One region of the Streptomyces sp. NPDC055506 genome, then DNA from elsewhere that is predicted to be linked to it. Evidence: riboswitches for the same ligand, from Rfam matches in the RefSeq annotation. Region 1 holds a riboswitch; the other holds the start of a gene.
The links. A riboswitch is a leader RNA that binds a small molecule or an ion and turns the genes downstream of it on or off. The one in region 1 is predicted to bind ZMP and ZTP.
Positions count from the first base shown of each region.

Region 1 (3,367 bases):
GACGGCCGCACCAAGGGCGCACACCATTCCAAAGATCACAAAACGACAGTGGGGGAGGGGGTGCGGGCAGGGGGGCATGCACGCCCGCTCTCACCGCTCTCTAGGCTGACCGCTCGGCAGTACACGGCGAGGCACCCGAAGCGGTACCCGGCGCCGTACACGACACGAAGAACACGGGGGAGAGACGAACATGGCCGAAACACGTCGACGGCTGCGCTCCAGCACGGTGGTGCTGGGCGGCATGGGTGTCCTCGCGGCGGCCCTCTCCGCCTGCGGCTCCGACCCGGACCGCCGCTGTGTGGACCGGGACAGCTACGACTACATCAACGGCTACAAGATCGTCGCCGACAAGAACTGCAACTCCGGCTCCTCGTCCGGCTCCTCCTACGGCAAGGGCCGCAAGAAGACCGGAAAGTCCAAGACCACGGACGCCGACTGGTACTACGACGCCGACATCAGCGCCGGCTACGCCGACAACGGCACCTTCAGCCGCAGCGAGGCCGTCGACCGGGGCGGCTTCGGCTGCTCGGGCTCCGGCAGCGGCGGCGGCTGAGCGGGCCCGGGCAGATGGAACGCCGCACCATGGAGCCCCGCCCCGGCTGGCAGCAGACCGTCGAGGAACAGGGCCTGATCTACCCCCTCACCCGCTACCCCGACGACTCCCTGCGCCCCTACTGGGACGAAAGCGCGTACTACGTCTTCACCCTTCCGGAGATCGAGGCACTGGAAGAGGTCGTCGAGGAACTCCACCGCATGTGCTTGGCGGCGGCCGCCCACATCGTCGCCGAGGACCGTTTCGCCGACCTGGGCATCACCGACCCCCGCATCGCCCGGGCGGTCGCCGAGTCCTGGCACCGCCGCGCCGAACTCCCCTCCCTCTACGGCCGTTTCGATCTCCGCTACGACGGGACCGGCCCGGCCAAGCTCCTGGAGTACAACGCCGACACCCCCACCTCACTGGTCGAGGCCGCGTCCCCCCAGTGGTTCTGGATGGAGGAGCGCTTCCCCGGCGCCGACCAGTGGAACTCCCTCCACGAACGCCTCATCGACGCCTGGAAGAAGCAGGCCGCCCTCCTCCCGCCGGGCAGCCCCCTGTACTTCGCGTACTCCTCCGCCGACGAACTCGGCGAGGACATGATGACGGTCGCCTACCTCAAGGAGACGGCCGAGCAGGCGGGCCTGGCGACCGACTGGATCGCCATGGAGGAGATCGGCTGGGACCGCCTCTCCGGCCGCTTCGTCGACAACCGCCTCCGCTTCATCCGCAGCGCCTTCAAGCTCTACCCCTGGGAGTGGCTCACCACCGACCGCTTCGCCGACCATGTCCTGGACACCCTCGACAACGGCGGCGGGACGGGCTCCACGCTGTGGATCGAACCGGCCTGGAAGATGCTCCTCAGCAACAAGGCCCTGCTCGCCATCCTCTGGGAGCTGTATCCGGACCACCCGAACCTCCTGCCGGCCCACCTGGACGGCCCCCGCGACCTGTCCACCACGGGCTGGGTGGCCAAGCCCCTCCTCGGCCGCGAGGGCGCGGGCGTCACGATCCACGACCCGGGCACCGCCCCCACCCTCCGCGACGAACCCTGCGTCTACCAGCAGCTTGCCCCCCTGCCCGACTTCGACGGCAACAGGGTGGTCCTCGGCGCCTGGGTGGTGGAAAACGAGTCGGCGGGCCTGGGCATCAGAGAGTCCTCGGGCTTGATCACAGACGAGTACGCCCGATTCTTGCCCCACGTGATCCTTTAGTGACCGTGCTTTTCAGGGGCGCGGGGAACTGCGCGACCAGCCCCCACGCACCCGCACCCGGCAATGCTCACCCACCCGGCAGACGCTTCCCCGACCCAACCGGTAGGCTGATCGCCGGGCCGTGACTGGCGCGCTGGGATGGACAAACCATCGGGGAGCGGCCCGAACGACAAGAGCCGTGCGCCTGGGCCGTACCGTGAACGCTGAACGCAACGTCCGGAGGTCCCCCATGCCCGAGCAGCTCACCCCCGCTTCCACCGCCTACCGCGCCGCGCTGGACGTCATCCGCGCCGTGGAACCCCGCGTGGCGGACGCCATCGGCCAGGAGGTCGCCGACCAGCGCGAGATGCTCAAGCTGATCGCCTCCGAGAACTACGCCTCCCCGGCCACGCTCCTGACCATGGGCAACTGGTTCAGCGACAAGTACGCCGAGGGCACCATCGGCCGCCGCTTCTACGCCGGCTGCCGCAACGTCGACACCGTCGAGTCCCTGGCCGCCGAGCACGCCAAGGAGCTATTCGGCGCCCGGCACGCCTACGTCCAGCCGCACTCCGGCATCGACGCCAACCTCGTCGCCTTCTGGGCCGTCCTCGGCGCCCGCGTCGAGGTGCCCTTCCTGGAGAAGACCGGCGTACGCCAGATCAACGACCTGACCGAGGCCGACTGGTCCGAGCTGCGCCAGGCCTTCGGCAACCAGCGCATGCTGGGCATGTCCCTGGACGCCGGCGGCCACCTCACCCACGGCTTCCGCCCGAACATCTCCGGCAAGATGTTCGACCAGCGCTCCTACGGCACCGACCCGGCCACCGGCCTGGTCGACTACGAGGCCCTGCGCGCCCAGGCCCGCGAGTTCAAGCCGCTGATCATCGTCGCGGGCTACTCGGCCTACCCCCGCCTGGTGAACTTCCGGATCATGCGCGAGATCGCCGACGAAGTCGGCGCCACGCTCATGGTCGACATGGCGCACTTCGCCGGCCTGGTCGCGGGCAAGGTCCTGACCGGCGACTTCGACCCGGTCCCGCACGCCCAGATCGTGACGACGACCACTCACAAGTCGCTGCGCGGCCCCCGCGGCGGCATGGTCCTGTGCGACGACACCCTGAAGGACCAGGTCGACCGCGGCTGCCCGATGGTCCTCGGCGGTCCGCTCCCGCACGTGATGGCCGCCAAGGCCGTCGCCCTCGCGGAGGCCCGCCAGGAGTCCTTCCGTGACTACGCCCAGCGCATCGTCGACAACTCCCGCGCCCTCGCCGAGGGCCTGATGCGGCGCGGCGCGACGCTGGTGACGGGCGGCACGGACAACCACCTCAACCTGATCGACGTCGCCTCCTCCTACGGCCTCACCGGCCGCCAGGCCGAGGCCGCCCTGCTCGACTCGGGCATCGTCACCAACCGCAACGCGATCCCCGCTGACCCGAACGGCGCCTGGTACACCTCCGGCATCCGCATCGGCACCCCGGCCCTGACCACCCGCGGACTGGGCACGGCGGAGATGGACGAGGTCGCCGGCCTCATCGACCGCGTCCTCACCGGCACGGAAGCGGGCACCACCAAGTCGGGCGCCCCCTCCAAGGCCCAGCACGTCCTCGACGCGAAGATCGCCGACGAGATCTCCCAG
Region 1 covers NZ_JBSHKH010000021.1:34,270-37,636, forward strand. The annotation lists partial or broken gene ACWIF2_RS11075 (hypothetical protein) at 1-27, opposite strand, end outside; gene ACWIF2_RS11080 (hypothetical protein) at 191-553, shown strand; gene ACWIF2_RS11085 (glutathionylspermidine synthase family protein) at 568-1,749, shown strand; ZMP/ZTP riboswitch at 1,861-1,946, shown strand; gene ACWIF2_RS11090 (glycine hydroxymethyltransferase) at 1,946-3,367, shown strand, end outside.

Region 2 (3,367 bases), on a different contig from region 1:
TCACAACGGCTATCGCTGTTACTCGGCTCGAGCGTTCGCGTCGCTTTCGCATCAGCTGCCTTAGCGGCCAAAGTTTCCTTCGAGTCAGCGCCTCGCAGCGTAGAGCGGACCAGGAGCGTCACGTCCTGACAGATGTCAGGGTGCGGCATCCGCCGCCGTTGCCTGCACCTCCCCACGAGACGGGCCCGGGCGGCAGGCCGATCCCAGCTGCTGTCCGCGTCGAGGCTGAGACCCCTGGAGCCGGTGGGGCCTGGTCCGCGGTCCGGAAATCGCGGTTGCCGACCAGATCACTCTGCTGCGTGTCAGGCGTTCGGCGAGCAGGTCGACGATGTCGTGCCACGCTCGCTGCGCGTGCCGTGGGTGGTAGCCAACGCCGGGGACCACGGGGTGGTCGACCGGCGGGTGGTGGAAGGCGTGCCATGCGCTGCATACGCACGGCCAACTCGTCTCCGAGGCGCCACATTTGGTTACCCCAGCCGCCCGCCACCTCGCGGATGGCCAGCCCTGCAAGGTCTGGATGTTGCTCCTGCAGCAGGTCGCGGACCAGGTCTGCGGTGATCTCGATCTCGGTGTCGGTCATGCGAAGTCACAGTACTGAGGCGGCAGGCGGAGCGGCTCTCGCTCTCCGGAACGTCTCGCTGTGATTCCTCTGGCATCACCAATTCGGTTTCAGAGAGCTGCAGATCAGAGGCTTTGGGACGGAGCGAACCCAAAGTTCAGAGAAGCCTGCATCCGCTGCCCGATGCTCCACGTCAAGCCCAAGATGCTCGCCCGGCCTGACCCTCACCTTCCTCCGCGCCAAGCGCGACGAGACCCAACGCCGAGCCCAGCGACCATCCGTCCACCTCGGCACCCCCGGCGGCGCTGAGGTCAGGGTTGCTGGATTCCGAGCTGATTTGCGGCGGCGTCCACGGTCTGTGCGAGCAGAACGGCGATGGTCATAGGCCCGACGCCGCCAGGCACCGGGGTGATCAGACGGGCGCGGGTGAGGGCGGTGTCGAAGTCCACGTCGCCGACGTTGCCCGGGTTGTATCCGGCATCGATCACGACCGCGCCGGGCTTGATGTCCTCACCCCGGATCAGCCGGGGTCGTCCGACGGCCGCTACCACGACGTCCGCTTCCCTGACGATCGCCGACAGGTCCGCCGTGTGCGAGTGGCAGTAGGTCACCGTTGCGTCCTTGGCGAGGAGGAGCATCCCCACCGGTTTACCGAGGATGGCGCTGCGGCCCACCACGACAGCGTGCTTGCCGGCGAGGTCGACGTCGTACGCCTCCAGCAGTCGCATGATCCCTGCCGGCGTGCAGGACACGAAGCCCGGCAGGCCAAAACTCATCGCGGCGAAGGAGCGCGTCGTGACCCCGTCGACATCCTTCTCCGGGGCGATGGCCTCGAACGCCGCGCGCTCGTCGATGTGCGGGCCGCAAGGATGCTGGAGCAGGATGCCGTGCACCTCCGGATCGGCGGACAGGCCGACGAGGGTGTCGATCAGCTCAACGGTCGTGGTGGCGGCCGGCAGACCGATATGGCGAGACTGGATACCTGCCTTTGCGCACCTCGCCCGCTTCATGCGGACGTACGTGACCGACGCGGGGTCCTCTCCCACCAATACGGTCGCCAGACACGGGGCAGTACCCGTGCTCTGCGAAATCTCCGCCGCCTTGACAGCAGCCTCTTCGACGATGCGCTCGGCAAGGCTGGTGCCGTTCATGAGCTGGGCCGTCTGAGTCGCGGACACGGTTGTCCTCCAGGCGTTGCTGATCACTCGCCCAGGCGCACGGCAACGACGTCTCGTCAGACCGCTCCCCGGTGGTGCTCCACCTCAGCGCCAGTCACGGCCCGCACCGCACTGTAGTCGACCAGTTACTTCCAAAGCGCCGCACCCTCATTCCTGACGCGCCCACGACCCGTGGGCGTTCATCGACCATCCGGGTCCCCATCCCCATCAGCTCGGAGGCACTTTGACGAGTCACATACCCCTCTTCATCGGCCGCCGCATCGAGGCGCACGCCTGCGACCCGGCGAACACCCCCGTTCCACTCGTCGCCGGCGCCCGCCGGGGCCTCGGCGCCATCCGCACCCGCCGGCACCACGCCACCGGAGACGTCCCACCCCAGCGACCGCGCCTCGCACCCACCACCCGCGCCGGCCCGCCGACCACCATGACTGCCCGCACCGCCCGACAGCGCTCCGAGCACGTCGGTGGCCGGACCCGATGGTCCGGCCACCGACGGGAGAGAGGCCGACCACCCCGCCGATGGTGCCGGGGCCCGATGTCGAGGCTGGCATTGTCCAGGTCGAGGGTGCGGACCGTCAGGCGCTGACCACGACCCGGTGGTCCGCCGTGAACGGCTTGCCGGAGACCAGCTCCGACTCACGCCCGTCAGGGCCCACCGGAACTTCGCCGACCAACGTGACGCGGTGCAGCCGCCGTTCCACCTGGAGATGGTCCAGGTCACTCGGGGCGAGGTGGGCGGTGGCACGGTTGTCCCAGAACGCCACGCTGCCCGGCTCCCAGCGGAAGCGCACCGTGTACTCGGGCCGGGTCAGTTGCTCGTAGAGCAGTTCCAGCAGCTTGCGGCTCTCGCGCGGGGTCACATCCAGGATGTGGCTGACGAAGCCGGGGCTCACGAACAGCGCCCGCTCGCCGGTCTCCGGGTGGACGCGCACCACGGGATGGTGGGCGACCAGCAGGTTGTCGTTGACCCGGCGGGCATAGCCGCTGTCGCCCACGAGCTTGTCGTCGGCGCCGTAGCGGTGCTCGGCGCGCAGCCCGTCGATGAAGGCGCGGACCGGGGCGGACAGTCCTTCGTACGCCGCGACGGTGTTGGTCCAGGTCGTGTCGCCGCCGTGCTCGGGGACGGTCTCCGCGCGCAGGATCGAGGCGGCCGGAGGGTTCACAGCCGGGGTGACGTCGGTGTGCCAGCCTCCGAAGTAGCTGTAGTTGCGGCTGGTCCGCTGCTGCTTGAACCCCTCCCCGTAACGCTGCTCGTAGCGGCGCGGGTCGATGGTGAAGATCTGCGGGAATTCCTCAGGCGGGGCGTCGTCATGTGGGTGGGCGTAGGTCAACTCGCCGAAGTGGCGGGCGAAGGCGATCTGCGAGGCGTGGTCGAGCTGCTGGCCGTGGAAGAAGACAACCTTCCAGCGGTGCAGGGCCTCACGGATCCGCCGCACTTCCTCGGGCGACAGCGGCCGCGAGATGTCGACGCCGGTGATGTCGGCGCCGATGTGGCCTGCGACGGGGTGGACGGTGAGCGTGGCTTCGGCGGGGACGGGCATGGTGTGATCTCCCGTGTGTCGTGACCGCTCGTACGGTCTTGGGAATGCGGGAAGGCATGGGAAAAGCCCGAAAGAACGAGAAGAATCCG
Region 2 covers NZ_JBSHKH010000014.1:73,983-77,349, reverse strand. The annotation lists partial or broken gene ACWIF2_RS08480 (dienelactone hydrolase family protein) at 304-423, opposite strand; gene ACWIF2_RS08475 (bifunctional 5,10-methylenetetrahydrofolate dehydrogenase/5,10-methenyltetrahydrofolate cyclohydrolase) at 871-1,737, opposite strand; ZMP/ZTP riboswitch at 1,760-1,845, opposite strand; gene ACWIF2_RS08470 (TauD/TfdA dioxygenase family protein) at 2,313-3,278, opposite strand.
Region 2: another riboswitch for ZMP and ZTP. It lies ahead of ACWIF2_RS08475 (bifunctional 5,10-methylenetetrahydrofolate dehydrogenase/5,10-methenyltetrahydrofolate cyclohydrolase); the one in region 1 lies ahead of ACWIF2_RS11090 (glycine hydroxymethyltransferase).